4 regions of the Brachybacterium netajii genome follow, and region 1 is predicted to be linked to each of the others. Evidence: riboswitches for the same ligand, from Rfam matches in the RefSeq annotation. Region 1 holds a riboswitch; each other region holds the start of a gene.
The links. Region 1 has a riboswitch for thiamine pyrophosphate ahead of ACXET9_RS11660 (TenA family protein). Riboswitches for the same ligand answer to the same signal wherever they lie in the genome.

Region 1 (5,224 bases):
TGCGGTGCCCGATCATGACGTCCAGTGGATGCACGGGCCCAATCTCCGCGTCCCGGACTGCGCGCTGATCGACCAGTACGCCTTCTCCTGGCGCGATGATCCTCCGCGGTCCGCGTCGGACGCCGAGGCGTGGGCGACCCTCGAGTGGGGCGCCGGATCGGGGAACCCCGCGGGGGCCGATGTCGTCTACACGACGGTCTACGACGACGGCGGCTTCCTCGTCGTCTGCCGGGACGACATCGGGGCGGACTGACCGGCGGGGGTATACTGCCGCCCGGTGCGCGCGGGGCCTCGCGCCCTGGTCCGATCGGACACGCACCGCCCCGACGGAAGGATCATCACCGTGACGACACCTCGCGTGAGCGTGCAGGAGGCGTGGGACGCCCTCGCCCAGGGCAATGAGCGGTTCATGAAGGGAACCCTCGCGCATCCCCAGCAGAGCGCCGCCCGGCGCAGCGAGCTGACGGACTACCAGGAGCCCGACGCGGCGTTCCTGGGGTGCGCGGACTCGCGGGTCGCCGCGGAGATACTCTTCGACTGCGGTCTCGGCGACCTGTTCGTCGCCCGCAACATCGGCCAGATCGCCAACGAGAACACGGTCGCGACCATGGAGTACGCGGTCGCGGAGCTCGGCGTCGCCGTGATCGTCGTGCTCGCCCACGGCTCCTGCGGGGCCGTCGCCGCGGCGATCGACCTGACCTCCGCGACCCCCAGCTACGTCACGCCCGCGATCGAGAAGGAGCTGGAGCTCATCCAGCCGGCGGTGCAGCGCGAATGGCTGGCCTCGCACCGCGACACCCCGTACGTCGACCCCGCGCTGATCGACGCCGACGCCGTCGGCCGCCGTCATCTCGACGAGACGATCCACGCCCTCATGCGCTCCTCGCGCGTGATCAGCGACGCCGTCGCCGCCGGCGACCTCGGCATCGTCGGCTGCCAGTACCAGCTGGAGGACGGCCGGGTCGTCCCGATCACGGCCGTCGGGCAGCTGACGATCGCGGCCTGAGGCGCGGCGGAGGGCACGGCTCAGCGCTCCAGCAGCTGAGCCCTCCAGCCCGACGCGACCGCGCCGGCGACATGGCCCGCCGAGTCGTCGAGGAAGGCGACCGCGTCGCGCGGGACGCTTCGTCCGAGGACCTGCTCGATGCGCGCATGGGCCGCGTCGAAGGCCTCGCGGTCGGGCTTGGCGGCGCCCAGCTCCGCCGAGTTCAGCAGGCGCTCGCCGGCGGGGCCGAGGAGGTCGTCGACGCCGAGGTCGCGCAGCTCCTCGCGCACGCGGTCGGTGCCGTTGGTGAACACGAAGACCTCGCGGCCCGAGCGCCGGGCCTCGTCGAGGACGGCCCGGACGTCGGGGTCCGGGACCGGGGTGCTCGCGAGCCAGGCACCGACGACGGCGCGGGCCTCGTCGGCCGCGATCCCGTCGGCCTGCAGGTCGGCGGCGATGCGCTCGCGCCATTGCGCATGGGTGGCGCGGCCGCGCACGACCTCCCGCAGCAGCGGGCTGCGCAGGATCGCCCGGTAGGAGGTGCCTCGCGGGCGGTCGAGGCGCGCGTCGAGGCCGGGGAACAGCGCGGGGTCGAAGCGGCGCAGCACGCCGTCGAGGTCGCTGACCACCACGTGCGTCGCCCGGTCCCGGACGAGCTCCCGGAACACCGCGAGGGACGCCGCGCGGGGTGCCGCGCGTGATGCCGCGCGGGGCGTCTCCGCCGCCGGGCGCCGCGGTCCGCGGACGGTCTCGTCCTCGCCGGGTTCCATGCCCCCAGCGTAGGCAGATCGGACCGCCCCCGGCGCCACCGCTCTGACCTGGCATGGGCTACGCTCGTCGGCGGACACGGGGTGCCCCGCCGGGGCTGAGACCACACCCGCAGAACCTGATCGAGTCAATGCTCGCGGAGGGATGTCATGGAAGAACCGCGCTCGAACGCGCCCGCCACCGCCGTCGACGCCGTCACGGCCACCACCGCCGTCCCGGCGAAGACCACCGTCACGGCCACCACCGCCTTCACCGCCCGGCTCCGCGAGGAGGCCAGCCCCGCCTGGGACCTCGCCGTCGGCCATCGCTTCGTGCGAGAGCTGCACGTCGGGACCGTCCCCGACGACGTCATGGCCGGGTACCTGGTCCAGGACCATCGCTTCCTGGACAGCTTCCTGATGCTGATCGGGGCGGCGATCGCCACGGCCGACACCCCCGCCGCCCGGCTCCGCCTCGCGCAGTTCGCGGGCGACGTCGCCGGCGAGGAGAACACCTACTTCCTGCGCTCCTTCGACGCCCTCGGCATCGACGAGGACCGTCGGGCGAGCATCCCCGACGCCCCGGCGACCGCCGGCTTCCTCGCCCTGTTCCGCGAGGCCGCCGCGAGCGGCGACTACGCGGTCGCGCTGGCCGTGCTGCTGGTGACCGAGTGGCTCTACAACGACTGGGCGGCGGCCGCGCCGCGCCCGCTCCCGGCGGACTTCGTGCACGCCGAGTGGATCGTCCTGCACGACAATCCCGGGTTCGAGGAGTTCGTCGGCTTCCTGCGCGCCGAGCTGGATCGCGTCGGCGCGAGCCTCGAGGCGGCCGACGGGGCAGCCTCCAGCGCGGCCGAAGGAGAGGCCGGCGGCGCATCCGACGGCGCGTTCGCCGGGGTCCGGCTCGCGGCCGTGCGCGAGGCCTTCGCGCGCACGGTCTCCCTCGAGCTGGAGTTCTTCGACGCCGCCTACGAGGACGCCCGGGTGCCGTCCGCGCGGCGCGTCCTCGAGGGGGCCGTGCGATGAGCCTGTTCGCGCAGCTGCGGGCGGCGGCCGTCGAGGACTGGGACGCGTACACCCGCCACGAGTTCGTCGAGCGTCTCGGCGAGGGCACCCTCCCGCTGGCCGCCTTCCAGGACTATCTCGTCCAGGACTACCTGTTCCTCGTCCAGTTCGCCCGCGCCTACGCCCTCGCCGCCTACAAGGGCCGGACCCTCGAGGACGTGCGCCGGGCGTCGGAGGGGCTGACGGGCGTGCTCGTCGAGACCGACCTCCATGCCCGGCTGACGACTTCCTGGGGCATCTCCCCCGAGGCCCTCGCGGCGACGCAGGAGCGCATGGGGACCGTCGCCTACACCCGCTTCGTCCTGGACTGCGGCGCCTCGGGCGACCTGCTGGACCTGCACGTCGCGCTCGCGCCCTGCGCGATCGGCTACGGGGAGATCGGGGCGCGCCTGGCGCCACGCCTCGCGGACCGCTCCGGCACGCAGCATCCGGACGGACAGCATCCCTACGGCGACTGGATCGCCGAGTACGCCGGCGAGGAGTTCCAGGCCTCGGCCCGCGCGGCGACCGCCCGGCTCGATGAGCTCGCGGCGTCCGCGGGGAGTACGGACGCCGCGGGCCTCGCCGGCCCGTCGGCCGCTCGCCTGCCCGACGGGCCCCGGCTCGCGGAGCTCACGCGGATCTTCCGCACCGCGACGCGGCTCGAGGCGGCCTTCTGGCAGCAGGCGCTCGACGCCGTCTGAGCGGCGGCGTGCCCGCCGGCTCCGGCCAGCGGGCGCGCCAGCCGACGGGCACGTCTGCCGACGGCCGGACCGCCGGCGGCAGCGCCGTCGGCCCGGCCGCCGGCGCTCAGCCCCGGGTCTGGGAGGGGTCGCCGATCCAGCCGACGACCAGCGGCGTCAGGGTCGAGCGCTCGATCGCGAGGTAGAGGAAGGGCACGTCGAGCGCGAGGGTCCGCGGCTCGCCGACGTCGGCCGCCGACTCCTCCATCAGCACGGCGGTCGCGGCGGCGGCCTCCATGCCGTTCTGGTCGACGGTGATGACCGCTTCGTGCAGGACGTCGGAGATCACCAGCTCCTCCGCCGTGGTGATGCCCGAGAAGTCGGCGGCGCCGAAGGCGTCCTCCATGCCGAGCCCGGAGAGCACGTCGACGAGGGAGGCCCGCCAGTCGATGTCGAAGGCGGGCAGGGTGACCTGGACGGGCTCGCCCTGCTCGCCCATCGCGGCGAGCAGCGCGTCGAGCAGCGCCGCGCCGTCGGACCCGGTCCCGCCGTCGGACGCCCAGGCGTCGACCACGTCGGCGATCGCGCCCGTCGGCCGCACGAGCACCAGCCCGAGGTCCCCGCCGTAGGAGGGGAGCATGGTGGCCTGGCAGACGTCGTCCTCGTACCAGCTGGTGGTGTCGGCCTCCAGCATCGGCACGTCGACCGCGGTGCCGTCGGCGCGGGTGAAGGGGAGGTCGCCGAGCTGGCTGAGGGGCTCCGGCCACGGGGCGCTCAGGCGCAGGGCGTTGATGAGGGCGAGGCGGGTGGACTCGGAGAGGGCGCCCTCGGGCACGAGCTCCTCGATGAGGTCGTCGGTCTGCTCGGCGACGAAGGCGTTCATGTCCGTGCGGGCGTCCTCGCGCGCGGACTCGTCGGCGAAGTCGGCGGTGTGCAGGCCCGCGTCGAGATGGCGGGCGAGCGCGTCGAGGTAGTCGGACTCGACGTCGAGTCCGTCCTGGATCCAGACGGCGTTGGCGAGGTTCGCGGCGGGCGGCTCGGGCCGGTCCTCGCCGCCCTCCTCCTCGGCGGCCTCGGCCTCCTCGCGTCCGATCTCGAACAGGACGCTGCGCAGCGTGCTCGCCGCCTCCGCGAGCGTGGTCATGTCCGCGCCGAGCACCTCCTCCATCTGCGCAAGGGTGTCGCCGGCGGCGCCGAGGCCCGCCATCGTGAGGGCGACCTGCACGGAGACCGGCGAGCACACGAGGTTGGTCTCCTCGGCGTCGAGGCCTCCGAGCATGCGCGCGGCGAAGGGGGTCAGCCGTCCGGCGATCGTGCCCGGCGCCTGCGGCTCGTCGGGCGAGACGTCCGAGCGGAGGTCCTCGGGGACCGCGACGCCGTCGGAGTCGAGATCGCAGCCGGCCAGCAGGGCCGACGAGGCGAGCACCGCCGGCGGGAGCGCGAGCAGGCCGCGGCGCGGGAGGCGGACGGGACGGGGTGCGGGTGCAGCGGACGTCATGCCCCGATCCAATCACGGGCGTCGCGCCCGCCCGGGGTGCCGATCGTCGGGGGCGCGTCCGGCCGATCGTCGATGCGGCACCGGGCCGACGGAGCGGACAGCGGGCCGATGAGGCGAGCCCGGGGCCGACGATGCGAGCCCCGGGCCGACGGGACGAGCGCCGGTACCGTGGAGCGCATGGACGCCGACGACCCGGTCCCCCTGCACGTCCGGCAGCCCGAGGGCGCGCCCGCCGAGCCCGACGAGCTGCGCACGCTGCTCGAGCAGA
Region 2 (5,224 bases), on a different contig from region 1:
CGCGCCTTCATGGACACCGAGGCCATCGAGGCCGCCGGCACCGCCCCGCTCGAGCCCCTGCTCGCCGAGGTCCTCGGCGCGGACAGCCTCGAGGCGCTCATCCGCCTGACCGGCTCCGCCGCCGCCGGCACCGCCCCGCTGGCCGCCTACGTGTGGACCGACGATCGCGACTCCACCCGCTACCAGGTGAAGATCCACCAGGCCGGCCTGGGCCTGCCCGACGAGTCCTACTACCGCGAGGACGCCTACGCCGAGATCCGCGAGGCCTACGTCGGCCACCTCGAGCGCCTCGCCGAGCTCGTCGGCCTTCCCGGACGGGAGGGCCTGCCCGCCGGCGACGCCGCGGAGCTCGCCGCGACCGTCATGGGCTTCGAGACGCGGCTGGCGGCCTGCCACGTCGACGTCGTGCGCCTGCGCGACCGCGAGCTCTCCTACAACCCCATGGATGCCGCCGCTCGCGCCGAGCTCGCCCCGTCCTTCCCCTGGGATGCCTTCCTCGAGGGCACCGCGGCGCCGGCCGCCGCGCTCGAGGTCGTCTCGATCGGACAGCCCGAGTACGTCGCCCCCGCCGCCGAGCTCCTCGCCGGCGAGGACCTCGCGGTGCTGCGCGCCTGGCTCGCGCTGCACACCGTCTCCTCCTACGCCCCCTACCTCGACGAGGCGCTGGTGGCCGAGGACTTCGCCTTCCACGGCACCGTCCTGTCCGGCACCGAGGAGCTGCGGGCGCGCTGGAAGCGCGGCGTCGGCCTCGTGGAGGGCGCGCTCGGCTTCGCGATCGGCCGCGAGTACGTCGGCCGCCACTTCCCCGCCGCCCACAAGGAGCGCATGGGCGCCCTCGTGGACGCGCTCGTGGACGCCTACCGGGCCTCGATCTCGCGGCTGGAGTGGATGACCCCGGCCACCCGCGAGAAGGCCCTCGAGAAGCTCGAGAAGTTCACGCCGAAGATCGGCTACCCGGACCGCTGGCGCACCTACGAGGACCTCGAGGTCGTCCCCGGGGACCTCGTCGCCTCCGTGCGCGCCGTGCGCCTGGCCGACGCCGCCTTCGACTTCGCGAAGGTCGGCGGGCCGATCGACCCGGACGAATGGCACATGACCCCGCAGACGGTCAACGCCTACTACAATCCGGGCGCCAACGAGATCGTCTTCCCCGCGGCGATCCTGCAGCCCCCGTTCTTCGACGCCGATGCCGACGACGCCGTGAACTTCGGCGGGATCGGTGCGGTCATCGGCCACGAGATCGGCCACGGCTTCGACGACCAGGGCTCGAAGTACGACGGCGACGGCAACCTCGCGTCCTGGTGGACCGACGAGGACCGGGCCGCCTTCGAGGAGCGCACCGGCTCGCTCATCGCCCAGTTCTCCGAGCTCAGCCCGCGGTCCCTCGAGGACGAGCATCGCGTCAACGGCGCGCTCACGATCGGCGAGAACATCGGAGACCTCGGCGGTCTCTCGATCGCCGTCAAGGCGTACCGCGCGACGGCCGGCGAGGCCGCCGCCGAGGAGCTCGATGGCTTCACCGGGCTGCAGCGCGTGTTCCTGTCCTGGGCGACCGTGTGGCGCGCGAAGTACCGCCGGCAGGCGGCGATCCAGCAGCTCGCGACCGACCCGCACTCCCCCGCGGAGTTCCGCTGCAACATCACCGCCGGCCACCTGACGGAGTTCCACGAGGCCTTCGGGATCGTCGAGGGCGACGGCATGCACCGCGCCCCCGAGGATCGCGTGAGCATCTGGTGACCGCCCGATGAGGCCCGAGGCCCCCTTCTACGTCGGTCGCACGCGGCCGACGGCCGTGGGCTGGACGCGCATCGGGATGACGCTGGTCGCGGGCGCCGCGGCCACCGTCGTGATCTCGCTGCGCCCCGCGCTGGCGACGCCCGCCCTGCTGATCGCGTCGATGGGCGTGTTCGTCCTGCTCGCGGCCTGGACCTGGATGAACCAGAGCACCCGGTTCATCGTCGACGAGCACGGGGTGACCGTGAGCCTCGGCGGCTTCCTGCCGATGCGGCCCTGGCCCCTCGAGCAGTTCCGCACCGTCCAGCTCCGCGAGATCCCCGCGGAGCGGGTCGGCGCGACCGTCGGCGGCTACGGCTGGCGGCGCGGACGGGCGCTGTCCTCGACCCCCGAGGAGCTGCGTCCCGTCGGCTCCCGGCGCGTGTTCACCACCGGGGACTCCCGGGAGCCCTACCGCCTGCTCGTCACCCGCTCCGGCACCATGGTCGAGATCATCGGCCGTGAGGGCACGCACTTCCTGCTCTCCCCCGAGGACCCGCAGGCGACCGCGGAGGCCGTCGACCAGGCGATCCGCTCCCGCCGCTGAGGATGCTCGGGGCGCTGCGCGGCGGCCCGAGCGGCATGCCTCGAGCAGTCGCTCTGCGGTATGCTCGCAGGCGGTCATCCAACTGACAGGGGAGCACCATCCGGGTGCTGAGAGTGCGCAGCAGTGCGCAGACCCTCGAACCTGATCCGGTTCACACCGGCGTAGGGAGTCGGGATTTCCGCGGGAGATCCACGTCGTGCGCTCCGGCGCGCGGCGCGCGCACGGTCCGTCCGGCGCCCGGGATCGCCTGCGCCCCTTCCGTTCGTGGAAGGAGTCTGAGATGAACCGTTTCCGCACCGTGGACCTCCTGGTCACCGTCGCCATCGGCGCCGCCTTCGGCGTCGCGTTCCTGGGCTATGGGGCGCTGTACAGCCTCATCGGCCCGCTCACCGCCCTGTTCCGCCCCGCCGAGGGCCTGCTCATGGGCATCTGGTTCCTGCCCGCGATGATCGCCGGGCTCGTCGTGCGCAAGCCCGGCGCGGCGCTGCTGGCCGAGCTCATCGCCGCCTCCCTCGAGATGCTGCTGGGCGGGCAGTGGGGCTGGGGCACCATCGTCTCCGGCGTCCTGCAGGGCGCGGGCATCGAGCTCGCCTTCGCCGTCTTCCGCTACCGCCGCTTCACGCTGCCGGTCGCGATCCTCGGCGGCGTGCTCTCCGCGGCCCTCGAATGGGTGTACGAGCGCTTCGCCTACTACCCCGAGATGGGCTGGTCCTTCGCGATCGCCCTGCTCGGCGCCGCCCTCATCTCCGGCGCCCTCGCCTGCGGCCTGCTGGGCTGGGTCATCGTGCGCGCCCTCGCGGCGACCGGGGCGCTCGACGCCCTCCCCGCCGGGAAGGAGCATGCCGAGGCCCGGCTCGCCGCGCTCCGCACCGACCGGGATGCCGCGGGCGACGGCTCCCGCGAGAGCACCGGGGCCCTCGGCGGATGACCTCCCTGGAGCTGCGGGGCCTGACCTGGCGTCCGCAGTCGCGACCGGATCCGACGGTCCGGGATCTGTCCCTCACCATCCCCTCCGGCCAGCGGGTCCTGCTGGCGGGAGCCAGCGGCAGCGGGAAGTCGACCGTGCTGCGGGCCCTCGCGGGCCTGCTCGATCCCGAGGCCGGGGAGCTCGCCGGGGTCGCCCCGGCGGCCTCCCGCCCCGGGGAGCGGGCCCTGCTGCTGCAGAACCCGGCGAACGCGCTGATCGCCGCGAACGTCGGCCGCGAGGCCGCCTTCGGTCCGGAGAACGCGGCGCTGGACCGCGAGGAGATCGCCGTCCGCGCGGCCGCCGCCCTCGTCGCGGCCGACGTCGACGTCGACTCCTCGCGGGCCCCGCTCGACGCCTCCGGCGGCCAGCAGCAGCGCATCGCGCTGGCGGGAGCGCTCGCCCTCTCCCCCGGAGCCCTCCTGCTGGACGAGCCGACCTCGATGCTCGACGCGGCGACGGCCGAGGCCGTCCGGCGGGCCGTCCTCGCCTCCGCGGAGGGCACCACCCTGGTCGTCGCCGACCACGACGTCGCCCCCTGGGCCTCCCGCGTCGATCGCATGATCGTGCTCGGCGAGGGCGCCCGCGTGCTCGCCGACGGCGATCCGGAGCAGGTCATCGCCGCGCATCCGGAGCTGCTCGCCGCACGCTCGGCCGCACCGCGCCCCGCCGCGGTCGGCGCGAGCGGTGCGGTCGTCGCGAACGGTGCGAGCACCGGCGGATTCCTCCCCGCCGCCCGCCCGCTGGAGGCGGTCACGACGGGCGAGGTCGTCGCAGCCCTCGACGGCGTCGCCATCGCACGCCGCGACGGGCGGCCCGGCACTCTGGTCGAGGATCTCGCGCTGGAGGTGCGCGCCGGGTCCCTCACCGTCCTGGGAGGTCCCAGCGGCAGCGGGAAGACCAGCCTGCTGCGGGTGCTGCTGGGCCTGGACGCCCCGGCGACGGGCACCGTCGACCGCCCCGAGGGCCGGCAGATCGCCTGGGTGCCGCAGAACCCCGAGCACTCCTTCCTCGCCACGAGCGTCCGCGAGGAGATCCTCGCCTCCCCCTGGGCCGACGAGCCCGCCCTCGCCGACCGGCTCCTGGAGACCGCCGGCCTGGCCCCGCTCGCCGCGGCGAACCCGTACACCCTCTCCGGCGGCGAGCAGCGCCGCCTCGCGATCGTCGCGGCGCTCGCCCAGAGGCCCCGGCTCCTGGTCCTCGACGAGCCGACGGTCGGTCTCGATCCCGAGCGGCGCGCGGCCGTCCTCGCCCTGCTGCACGAGGCCGCCGGCACCGGCTGCGCGATCCTCGCCGCGACCCATGACGAGCATCTCGCCGCCGCGGCCCAGCACCGCCTCGACCTCCCCGGCCCCTCGACCGCGACGGAGACGGAGCAGGAGTCCACGACGGGCGCGGGGCCCGACCGCCGGATCCTGCCGGTGGTCCGTCGGCCCCGGATCCCCGCGGACGCGCTGAACCCGCTGACGCTCTCGCTCATCGGGATCCTCGCGGCGATCGGCTCCTTCGGGGTCCAGACCTGGCAGGGCGGTCTGCTCGCCCTGCTCCCCACGGTCCTGCTGGCGCCGGCGGCGATCCGCACCCTGCGGGGCGCGGCCCTGCGGATGGCCCCGGTGCTGCTCTCGGCCGCGAGCCTGGCCTGGACCACCGCCCTGCTCGGGGACGCCCCGGCGCTCTCCGGGGAGGCCTGGCTCGTGGGTCTGAAGGAGGCCGCCCGGATCAGCGCCTTCGTCGCCCCCGGCGTGCTCGCCCTCGGGAGCGTCGACGTGACGGCCCTCGGCGACGCCCTCGGCGGGCGCCTGCGCTGGCCGGCGCGACCCGTCGCCGCCGGGGTCAGCGCGCTCGTGCGCGCCGGGCACCTGGGCCGACGGTGGGAGACGATCGTCACCGCGCGGACGCTGCGCGGGATCGGCACGCCGCGGTCGGCGCGCCTGCTCGCG
Region 3 (5,224 bases), on a different contig from region 1:
GGCAGCTGGTCCGCCTTCAGCCCGTGCTCGCGCCCGCCCTGACCGTTGCCCTGTCCGGTGATGGGTCCGTACCCGGAGCCTTCGCGGCCGACGAGCCCCAGCAGGAGCGCCAGATCGATGGTCGCCGTCACGGTCGCGGTGCCCTGCGTGGACTGCTCGACGCCGCGACCGGTCAGCAGATGCGCGCCGCGGCCGCCGCGGGCGGGGGAGGCGGCCGCGAGCAGGCGGGCGACCTCCCGCAGCCGCTCCGCACCGATCCCGCACACGCCCTCGGCGCGCTCGGGCCACCAGGCGGCGACGGAGCGTGCGAGGGCCTCGATCCCCGTGGTGCGCGCGGCGACGTACTCGGCGTCGAACAGCTCCTCGGCGAGCACGATGTGGATCAGCGCCAGCAGCACCACCAGGTCAGTGCCCGGGACCGGGGCCAGATGGATGCCGCCGCCGTCGGCCGTGAGCCGCGCGGTCGCGGACGCGCGCGGATCCATCACCACCAGCCCGCCGCGCTCGCGCACCCCCGCCAGATGCTGCACGAACGGCGGCATGGTCGCAGCGACGTTGGAGCCCAGCAGGACCACGCAGTCCGAGCCCCCGAGGTCGGCGAGCGGGAAGGGGAGGCCCCGGTCCAGGCCGAGCGAGCGGTTCGAGGCGGTCGCCGCGGCGGCCATGCAGAAGCGGCCGTTGTAGTCGATGAAGCGGGAGCCCAGCGTGACGCGCGTGAACTTGCCCAGCGCATATGCCTTCTCGTTCGTGAGGCCGCCGCCGCCGAACACGGCGACGCCGTCGGCCCCGTCGCGCTCCTGGATCTCGCGCAGCCGACCGGCGATCAGATCGAGGGCCTCGTCCCAGGAGGCGTCGCGGAAGCCGCCGTCCGCGGTGCGGATCCGCGGATGCAGGATCCGATCGGGCGCCGTGAGGACCTCGGCGCTGGTCCAGCCCTTGCGGCACAGGCCCCCGAGGTTCGTCGGGAAGTCGCGGCCGTCGACCGTCACCTCGCCGGACCCGCCGGCCGCCGCGCCCGGCACCACGCTCAGCGACTGCGCGCACTGCAGGGCGCAGTACGGGCAGTGCGTCGCCGTGGTGCCGGGGACGGTGCCGACGGTCGGCGCGGACTGCGAGGCGGCGGTCGACAGGCTCATGCCTCGAGAGTGCTCCCGACGCCGGGAGTGCTCAGCATCCGGTCAGCGCCCGGTCGCTCCGGTCACGATCGGGTCACGACGCGGGTCGGGGAGTGCTCGCATCGCCCCCGACGACCGTCGGATCCGGCAGGTAGATCGCTCCGCCCTGCGCGGCGAAGGCGCGGCTGCGCTCCTGCATCCCGGCGATCGCCACCTGTGCCTCCGCGCTGCCGTAGGCGTCGCGGATGTCCTGCGAGATGCGCATCGAGCAGAACTTCGGACCGCACATCGAGCAGAAGTGCGCTGTCTTCGCGGGCTCCGCCGGCAGCGTCTCGTCATGGAACGACTCGGCCGTCTCCGGGTCCAGCCCCAGCGCGAACTGATCGCGCCAGCGGAACTCGAAGCGGGCCTTCGACAGCGCCGCATCCCGTGCGGCCGCCCCCGGATGCCCCTTGGCGATGTCCGCGGCATGCGCGGCGATCTTGTAGGTGATCACCCCGGCGCGCACATCCTCCCGATCCGGCAGGCCCAGATGCTCCTTCGGCGTGACGTAGCAGAGCATCGCCGTGCCGTAGCGGGCGATCTCCGTCGCCCCGATCGCCGAGGTGATGTGGTCGTAGCCCGGAGCGATGTCCGTGACCAGCGGGCCCAGCGTGTAGAAGGGGGCGCCCGAGCACAGCTCCTGCTGGCGCTCGACGTTCTCCCGCACCATGTGCAGCGGCACGTGCCCGGGACCCTCGACCATCACCTGCACGTCGTGCTCCCAGGCCCGATGGGTGAGCTCGGCGAGGGTGTCGAGCTCCGCGAACTGGGCGGCGTCGTTCGCATCGGCGAGGGAGCCGGGCCGCAGCCCGTCCCCGAGCGAGAACGCGACGTCGTAGCGGGCGAAGATCTCGCACAGCTCGTCGAAGTGCGTGTACAGGAAGTTCTCCTGATGATGCGCGAGGCACCAGCCCGCCATGATCGAGCCGCCGCGCGAGACGATCCCCGTCACCCGGTCCGCCGTCAGCGGCACGTACCGCAGCAGCACCCCCGCATGGACGGTCATGTAGTCCACGCCCTGCTCGCACTGCTCGATGACGGTGTCCCGGTAGATCTCCCAGGTCAGCGCCGAGGCGTCGCCGTCGACCTTCTCCAGCGCCTGGTAGATCGGGACCGTGCCGATGGGGATCGGCGCATTGCGGATCACCCATTCGCGGGTGGTGTGGATGTCGTCGCCCGTGGACAGGTCCATCAGCGTGTCCGCGCCCCAGCGGGACGCCCACTGCAGCTTCTCGACCTCCTCCGCGATCGAGCTCGTGACCGCCGAGTTGCCGATGTTCGCGTTGATCTTCACCAGGAACGCCCGGCCGATGATCATCGGCTCGGACTCCGGGTGGTTGACGTTCGCCGGGATGATCGCGCGCCCCGCAGCGACCTCGGAGCGCACCAGTTCCACGTCGCAGCCCTCACGCAGCGCCACGAACCGCATCTCCGGGGTGATCACCCCGCGCCTCGCATAGTGCATCTGCGTGACGGTCCGTCCCGGGAGCGCTCGCCGGGGGACCGGACGACGGCCCTTCCACTGCTGCGACGGGGCACCGCGGCGCACGGCCGAACGGCCGTCGTCGGCGAGGCGACGCCCGCGGCCCGCATGCTCCTCGGTGTCGCCGCGCTCGAGGATCCACGGGGTGCGCATCGGCGCGAGCCCCTCCTCGGGGACGCTCCCGGGACCCGCCGTCCGGTACACCGTGACGGGGTCGTTGGGGACCTCGCCCGTGGGATCCAGATCGATGCGGGTGACGGGCACCCGGATCCCATGCTCGAGGTCCTCGAGATGGTCCAGGGCATGCGAGGGATACTGCTCGGACAGGGGGGAGCGCACAGTCATCTGCGGCCTCTCTTCCTACGCCGGTGCTAACCGGATCAGGTTCGACGGTTCCGAGCGGCTCAGCCCGGTCTCAGCCCTCTGCCGAGGGCCCCCGTGGGGTCCCCGAATGTCTACCACACCGGGGCGCGGCGGTGCGCCGCGCGCTCGCCGACGAGGCTCGAGAGGCTTCCGACCTGGGCTTTCGGGCGAGGGGAGGGTCTGATCCGTGCGGGCTCAGCGCCAGGGGATCGGGCGGAACCGCCCTCCCGCCCCGCGCGTCAAGAGGATCGCGGAGGCGGGGGAGACGAACGCGGTGCCGCGCTCGAGATGATCGATCACCATGTGCAGCGCCTGCCGTGCGGCGTCGTCCTCGCGCCCGCCCGCGAGAGGGTCCACGAGGAAGCGCAGCACGATGCGTCCGACGCGCCGTCCGCCGACGAGAGGCGCCTCGACGTCCTTCCGCTCCACCAGGTGCAGGGAGCCGAGCGCGAGCGCGGCCTGCTCCATCACATCGGCCGGCGTCGCCCCCGGCTGCAGGTCGCCGATGGGCAGGTGCATGCGGTAGCTCGGCATCGGATCAATCTAACCGCGGCCGGTGACGGATGCGGTCACGGGGACGCGGGTTCCCCGTCGTCGCGCACAATGCTCGGGTGACCGCAGACACCGCCCTCGCGCACCGCCCCTCCGTCGACCGTCCCACCGTCGACCGTCCCTCCGGCGGCTCCGCCGCTGTCGGAGCCGCCGTCGTCGGGCCCGCCGCCGTCGTCCTCGTGCACGGCACGCGCCTCTCGCACTCGCAGTGGGACCTCCAGGCGCCCTCGCTGCGGATGGCCGGCTACGAGGTCGTGACGCCCGACCTCCCGGGCCACGGCGCGCGGCAGGACGAGACCTTCACCCTCGATGGAGCGATCGCGACCATCCGCGCGGCGATCGACGAGGCCGCGGCGCGCGTCGATCGCCGCGCGGAAGGCTCCGACGGCCCCGAGGGCTCCTACGGCTCCGCCGGCTCCGTCGGACACGACCTCGCGATGGCGCCGACGGTGCACCTGGTCGGCTCCTCCCTCGGCGGCTTCCTCGCCCTGCACGCCGCCGCCGAGGCGCCCGCCCGCCTCGCCTCGCTCACGCTGTGCGGCGCGGCGGTCCAGCCGACGCCCTCCGCCGCTCGCGCCTACGGGCACGCGATCATGCTCCTGGACCGCATGCCCGGGCATCGCGACGGCAGCGGCGGCCTGCTGCCGTTCCTGCTCGGCGACGCCGGCACCCGCGCGCTCGTCCGCGGCGGGCGGGCGAGCACGGCGGTGGTCGCCCCGGCGATGGAGGCGGTGGGCTCCCTCGACCTGCTCGCGGACCTGCATCGGGTCGAGGTCCCGGTCACCTGGCTGCACGGCCGCTTCGACCAGCTGCGGCTGCATGAGCGCCGCTTCGCAGCGGCCGCGGCCGACGGACGGCTGGAGACCCTCGCCTATGGCAGCCACCTGGTGAACCTCGCCGACGCCCGCCGCTTCACGCCGGATCTGCTGCGCGTCCTCGGCCGCGTCGGACCGGTGCCCGCGCCCCGTAGGCTGGGGGCATGACCCGTCCCATCCTGCGCGTCGGCTTCGTGCCCGGCGTCGAGCCCGACCGCTTCGCGCGCCGCTGGAAGACCGGCGGCCGCCGCGCCTGGCTCGAGCTCGTCCCTGTCCCCGCCTCCCGTCAGCGCGCCGCGCTCGACGAGGGCGAGGTCGACATGTGCTTCGTGCGGCTTCCGATCGACCCCGCGGGGACCGCCGCCCGCTCGGCCGACGACCTGCATGTCGTGGCGCTGTGGGAGGAGCGGGCCGCGGTCGTCGTCGGCGACGAGCACGTGCTCAGCCTCCTCGACGAGATTTCTGAGGAGGACCTCGTCGAGGAGACCGAGCTGCCGCAGACCGATCCGGACGACGCCGCCTCCCGCGTCGCCGTCGCGGCCAGCGGCGTCGGCTACGCCCGGATGCCGCTGTCGCTCGCGCGGCTGCACCACCGCAAGGACGCCGTGCACCGTCCCCTCGTCGACGCCGCGCCCACCCGGATCGCCCTCGTCTGGCCGCGGGATGCGGACGACGAGGACCGCCAGGAGTTCGTCGGCGTCGTGCGCGGACGCACCTCCCGATCGAGCCGCTGACCGGCCGCGCCGAGCCGACGACCGGCCGACCCGAGCGGCCGCGTGATCATCGAGACCATCCAGACCGTCCAGAGCACCGGAATCCCGAGGAGGGACCCATGACCGAGCAGACCCCCGACC
Region 4 (5,224 bases), on a different contig from region 1:
GGTCGGCGACGTCGGCGAGGTCCTCCCCGTCGTAGACGACGGGGAGGCGGACGTCCGTGCCCTCCTCCTCGTCGGCGTCGGCCTCCGGCAGGTGCGCGAGCAGGCCTGCGAGCTCGCGCGCATCGCCGACGGCGGTGCCGCGCAGCAGCAGGGTCCGCTCGGCGGGGACCAGATCGACGAGGCCGACGGGCGCGGCCGCCCGCACCGCCGCGGCGGCCGCGAGGACCTCCGCGGTGCTGGGATACTCCGCGAGCACCGCGGTCTCGCCGGCCCGATGCACGGCGAGCGGCGCGGGAAGGAGCGGGCCGCGGGGAAGGGGAGCGCCGGCGGCGTGCGATGCGTCGGCGGGGACGGACTCCGGCGCGGTCACCGTCGGACCCCGGAGCGACCGGAGCGCCCGGAGGAGCCGGGGGCGGCGAGCGCGACGCCCGCGCCCTCGAGCCGGGCCCGCACCTCGCGGGCGAGCGCGACCGCGCCCGGGGTGTCTCCGTGCAGGCAGATGCTCCGGCAGGGGACGTCGACCCAGCTCGTGCTGCCGTGCACGCGTGCCCGCCCGCGCAGCGCAAGCTCGATGGCCTGCGCGGCGACGGCCTCGGGGTCCAGGAGCACCGCGCCCGGTTCGCGCCGCGGGACGAGGGTGCCGTCGGCCCGGTAGGCGCGGTCGGCGAAGCCCTCTAGGACGACCTCGAGACCCGCCGCCTCGGCCTTCTGCGCGACGACCGAACCCGGGGCCGCGACCAGCTGCAGCGCACCGCCGGTTTCGTCGAGTCCGCTGAGACTGCTGAGTCCGCTGAGCTCGCGCAGCGCCGTCACGACGGCCTCGGCCTGCGCCTCATGGTGCGCGATCGCCGAGTAGAGGGCGCCATGGGGCTTCACGCCGACGACCTGCGCGCCGACGGCCCCGGCGATCGCCAGCAGGCTCCCGGTCTGCGCGATCACCTGGTCGGTGAGCTCGGCGGGGGCGATGTCGACGAAGCGTCGGCCGAAGCCCTGGAGGTCCGGATAGGCGACGTGCGCGGTGATCGCGACGCCCCGCTCATGGGCCCCGCGGACGGCCCGACGCATCGTCGAGGGGTCCCCGGCATGCCCGCCGCAGGCGATGTTCGCCGTGGTCACGACGTCGAGCATGGCCTCGTCGTCGCCCATCGACCAGGCGCCCCAGCCCTCGCCGAGATCCGCGTTCAGGTCGAGGGACCGGTTCGTCGGCAGGTCCCGGGGCGGGTCCGTCGGCAGGTCCGGGGACGGGGCGGGACGGGCAACCATGGGGGATCTCCTTCGCGCGGACGGCGGCGGTCACCCCATTGTCGTCCCCCGGCGCAGGGCGTGGGAGCGGTGGAACGGAGGGAGCGTCAGCCGGCGCCGAGCGCCTCCCGCAGCGCTCGGGCGGCGGCCTCGGGGTCCTCCGCCTCGGTCACGGCGCGCACCACGACGATGCGGTCGGCGCCGGTGGAGAGGACCTCGGGGACGCGCTCGACGTCGACCCCGCCGATCGCGAAGAACGGCTTCGCGGCGTCCTCGCGCGCGGCGGCCTCGCGGGGCAGCTCGAGGCCGACGGGCTCGCGGCCGGGCTTCGTGGGCGTCGCCCAGACGGGGCCGGTGCAGAAGTAGTCGATGCCGGGATCGTCGTCGGCCGCATGCAGCTGCTCGGGGGTGCGGGTGGAGCGTCCGATGAGGACGTCGGGGCCGACGAGCGCGCGGGCGTCCTCGGTGGTCAGATCGCCCTGGCCGAGGTGCAGGACGTCGACGCCCGCGAGGACGGCGACGTCGGCGCGGTCGTTGGCGGCCAGCAGCGCCCCGTGGGCGTCGGCGATCGGTCGCAGCGCGCGCAGCGCCTCGACCTCGGCGCGGGCCTCGGCGCCCTTGTCGCGCACCTGCAGGATGTCGACGCCGCCGCGGAACGCCGCCTCGGCGAACTCGAGGAGCCCCTCGAGGCCGCGGGAGAGGTCCACGCACACGTACAGGCGGGCGTCGGCGAGCGCGGCGCGACGTCGGTCGCCGGTCTCGTCGCGGGTCGCGCGCCGGCGTGTGGGGGGCTGCTGATCTGCATTCATCCGCACAGGGTCGCACAGCGTCCACCCGTCGGCGTCGGACGTTCCGCCGTCGGCCGCCCCGCCGGCAGGTCGTCGGCTGCCCTGCCGGCACGTCGCCGCCCGTCCGGACGTCCCGGCCGCCGATCGCGGGCGCGGCGTAGGATCGAGGGGTTCCGTGGGAGCCCGATGCGCGGGCTGAGAGGGCGCGAGGCGCCGACCACCAGCACTGGATGCGGATCATGCCGTCGTCAGGAGGAATGCGCCTGTGGAGCGTGTCGTCATCATCGGAGCGGGCATCGTCGGCCTGCTCACCGCGCATGAGCTGCGTCGTCGCGGCCATCGCGTCGAGCTCCGGTCGACGGGGGTCGCCGAGCAGGCCACCTTCGCCGCCGCCGGGATGCTCGCCCCCGCCGCCGAGATGCAGTACGGCCAGGGGCCGCTGTGGCGGATCATGCGGGAGGCCGAGCAGGATCATCGCGCGCTCGCGGCCCGTCTGGCCGAGCGCAGCGCCGCCCGGATCGCCGACGGCGCGGACCCGCTGCCGGATCCCGGCTATCGCGACGCCTCGACGCTCGTCGTCGGCCGCGAGGCGGGGGATCTCGCGGCCCTGCACGACCTCGCCCGGGTCCAGCGGAGCAACGGCGCCGCGGTGCGGGAGCTGACGGGCGCCGAGGCCCGCCGCGAGGAGGGCGCGCTGCTGCGCGGCATCAGCGGCGGCGTGCTCCTCGAGCGCGACCACCAGGTCGATCCGCGCCGCCTCGCCGCCGCCGTCCGCGCCGATCTGGAGTCCGACGGGCCCGACGGCCCCGCGATCACGATCCGCGAGGGCCGCGTCGACGCGATCGCCGGAATCCTCGACGGCACCGGCGGCCGGGTCGACAGGGTCATCCTCGCCGCCGGGCTCGGCGTTCCCGGGATCGACGGGCCCCACCGGTCCCTCGACCTGGCGATGCGGCCGGTGCGCGGGGACATCCTGCGCCTGCGGGTCCCCGAGAGCCTGCTGCTGCCGGGGGAGGAGAACCTGGTGGGGCGGACGGTCCGGGCGATCGTCCGGGGGCGTCCCGTCTACCTGGTCCCGCGCGACGACCGCACCCTCGTGCTCGGCGCGACCAGCCGCGAGGACGATCTCGCGGGGACGTCCGCGGGCGGGGTGCTCCAGCTGCTGCAGGACGCGGCCGAGATCCTCCCGGCGATCCGGGAGACGGAGCTGATCGAGGTCACGACCCGCGACCGCCCCGGCACCCCCGACGACCTGCCGCTGCTGGGCGCCGCCCCCGAGGATCCCCGCGTGATCGTCTCCACCGGCTACCACCGCCACGGGATCCTGCTGTCGGCGTGGGCCGCGCAGCGCACCGCCGACCTCGTCGACGGCGCTGATACCGCCTCTGATCTCGCCCCTGATCTCGCCGCCGAGCATGCCGACCAGCTGGACGCCGTCCGGCCCGACCGCTTCACCCCCGTCCTGGAGGAGGCCCGATGAGCCCCACGACCATCGCCCTGACCGTCAACGCCGAGGAGGCCGAGGTCCCCGCGATCTGGACCGTCCGCGATCTCGTGGCCGAGCGCCTCGGCCAGGAGGTCGGGGAGGACGGCCGCGCGGCCGACGGCGGGGCGCTCGGCGTCGCCGTCGCGCTCGACGACGCCGTCGTCCCCCGCAGCCGCTGGGCCGCGACGCCGCTGAGCGCCGGGGTCCGCTGCGAGTTCGTCACCGCTGTCCAGGGAGGCTGAGCATGAGCACCACCACCGCACCCGCCGCGGTCGAGGATCCGCTGGTCATCGCCGGGGAGGCCCTCGCCTCGCGGCTCATCATGGGCACCGGCGGCGCGACCGACCTCGCGGCCCTCGAGCGCGCGCTGGTCGCCTCCGGCACCGCCCTGACCACGGTCGCGATGCGCCGCTTCTCGGCGTCGACCGGCAACTCGGTGTTCGCGATGATCCGGCGCCTGGGGATCCGGGTGCTGCCGAACACCGCCGGCTGCTACAGCGCCCGCGATGCGATCCTCACCGCCGAGCTCGCCCGCGAGGCGCTCGAGACCGACTGGATCAAGCTCGAGGTCATCGCCGACGAGGACACGCTCCTGCCCGACGGCGTCGAGCTGTACGAGGCGACCGAGGAGCTCGTCCGGCGCGGCTTCACCGTCCTGCCGTACACGACCGACGATCCGGCGCTCGCCCGTCGGCTCGAGGATGCGGGCGCCGCGGCCGTGATGCCGCTGGGCTCGCCCATCGGCACGGGCCTGGGGATCCTCAACCCGCACAGCATCGAGCTGATCTGCGAGCGCGCGGGCGTGCCCGTCGTGCTCGACGCCGGCATCGGCACCGCCTCGGACGCGGCCCTGGCGATGGAGCTCGGCTGCTCGGCCGTCCTCGCGGCCTCCGCCGTGACCCGTGCTCAGGACCCGGAGGCGATGGCCCGCGCCATGGACCTCGCGGTCCGTGCGGGCCGGGCCGCCGCGGGCGCCGGACGCATCCCGCGCCGACGCCTCGCCCGCGCCTCGAGCGCCTTCGAGGGACTGATCGCCCCGGTCGACGGGGCCGCGAACGGACGGGAGGCGGAGTCGCTGTGAGCCTCCCGCCCCTGGTCGAGCCCGGTCCCGAGCTGACCCCCGCGCAGATCGAGCGCTACCGCCGCCAGATCACCCTCGCCCGCATCGGCACCGTCGGCCAGCGCCGCCTCGGCGCCGCGCGGGTGCTCGTCGTCGGCGCCGGCGGCCTCGGCACGCCCGCCCTGCAGTACCTCGCGGGCATCGGCATCGGTGCGCTCGGCATCGTCGACGACGACGTCGTGGACCTCTCGAACCTGCACCGCCAGGTCATCCACGGCACCGATGTGCTCGGCATGGCGAAGGTCGACTCGGCCGCCGCGGCCGTCGCCCGCATCAACCCCGACGTGCAGGTCGAGACGCATCGGATGCGGCTCAGCGCCGACAACGTCGTCGAGCTGATGCGCGGCTACGACCTCGTGCTCGACGGCGCCGACAACTTCGCCACCCGGTATCTCGTCGCCGACGCCAGCGAGATCACCGGCGTGCCCGTGGTGTGGGGTGCGATCCTCCGCCACCACGGCCAGGTCAGCGTGTTCTGGCCGGGCCGCGGCGCCCACTACCGCGACGTCTTCCCCGAGCCGCCCGCGCCCGGGGAGGCGCCCTCCTGCGCGGAGGCCGGGGTGCTCGGCACGCTGCCCGGCCTGATCG

Region 2: another riboswitch for thiamine pyrophosphate. It lies ahead of ACXET9_RS00810 (ECF transporter S component); the one in region 1 lies ahead of ACXET9_RS11660 (TenA family protein).
Region 3: another riboswitch for thiamine pyrophosphate. It lies ahead of thiC (phosphomethylpyrimidine synthase ThiC); the one in region 1 lies ahead of ACXET9_RS11660 (TenA family protein).
Region 4: another riboswitch for thiamine pyrophosphate. It lies ahead of thiO (glycine oxidase ThiO); the one in region 1 lies ahead of ACXET9_RS11660 (TenA family protein).

The regions. Positions count from the first base shown of each region.
Region 1 is NZ_JBSYXB010000005.1:214,397-219,620, reverse strand. Features, by position in the region: gene ACXET9_RS11675 (DUF2079 domain-containing protein) at 1-253, shown strand, start outside; gene ACXET9_RS11670 (carbonic anhydrase) at 344-1,006, shown strand; gene ACXET9_RS11665 (HAD family hydrolase) at 1,027-1,755, opposite strand; TPP riboswitch at 1,823-1,915, shown strand; gene ACXET9_RS11660 (TenA family protein) at 1,903-2,757, shown strand; gene ACXET9_RS11655 (TenA family protein) at 2,754-3,479, shown strand; gene ACXET9_RS11650 (serpin family protein) at 3,586-4,956, opposite strand; gene ACXET9_RS11645 (metalloregulator ArsR/SmtB family transcription factor) at 5,134-5,224, shown strand, end outside.
Region 2 is NZ_JBSYXB010000001.1:175,217-180,440, forward strand. Features, by position in the region: gene ACXET9_RS00800 (M13 family metallopeptidase) at 1-1,737, shown strand, start outside; gene ACXET9_RS00805 (hypothetical protein) at 1,745-2,320, shown strand; TPP riboswitch at 2,398-2,505, shown strand; gene ACXET9_RS00810 (ECF transporter S component) at 2,601-3,248, shown strand; gene ACXET9_RS00815 (ATP-binding cassette domain-containing protein) at 3,245-5,224, shown strand, end outside.
Region 3 is NZ_JBSYXB010000001.1:33,648-38,871, reverse strand. Features, by position in the region: gene ACXET9_RS00170 (molybdopterin oxidoreductase family protein) at 1-1,136, opposite strand, end outside; gene thiC (phosphomethylpyrimidine synthase ThiC) at 1,210-2,985, opposite strand; TPP riboswitch at 2,980-3,089, opposite strand; gene ACXET9_RS00160 (hypothetical protein) at 3,199-3,537, opposite strand; gene ACXET9_RS00155 (alpha/beta fold hydrolase) at 3,615-4,538, shown strand; gene ACXET9_RS00150 (LysR family transcriptional regulator substrate-binding protein) at 4,535-5,104, shown strand; gene ACXET9_RS00145 (S-ribosylhomocysteine lyase) at 5,203-5,224, shown strand, end outside.
Region 4 is NZ_JBSYXB010000003.1:269,638-274,861, forward strand. Features, by position in the region: gene ACXET9_RS08490 (5-oxoprolinase subunit B/C family protein) at 1-370, opposite strand, end outside; gene ACXET9_RS08495 (LamB/YcsF family protein) at 367-1,263, opposite strand; gene thiE (thiamine phosphate synthase) at 1,350-2,051, opposite strand; TPP riboswitch at 2,196-2,301, shown strand; gene thiO (glycine oxidase ThiO) at 2,296-3,510, shown strand; gene thiS (sulfur carrier protein ThiS) at 3,507-3,758, shown strand; gene ACXET9_RS08515 (thiazole synthase) at 3,761-4,597, shown strand; gene moeB (molybdopterin-synthase adenylyltransferase MoeB) at 4,594-5,224, shown strand, end outside.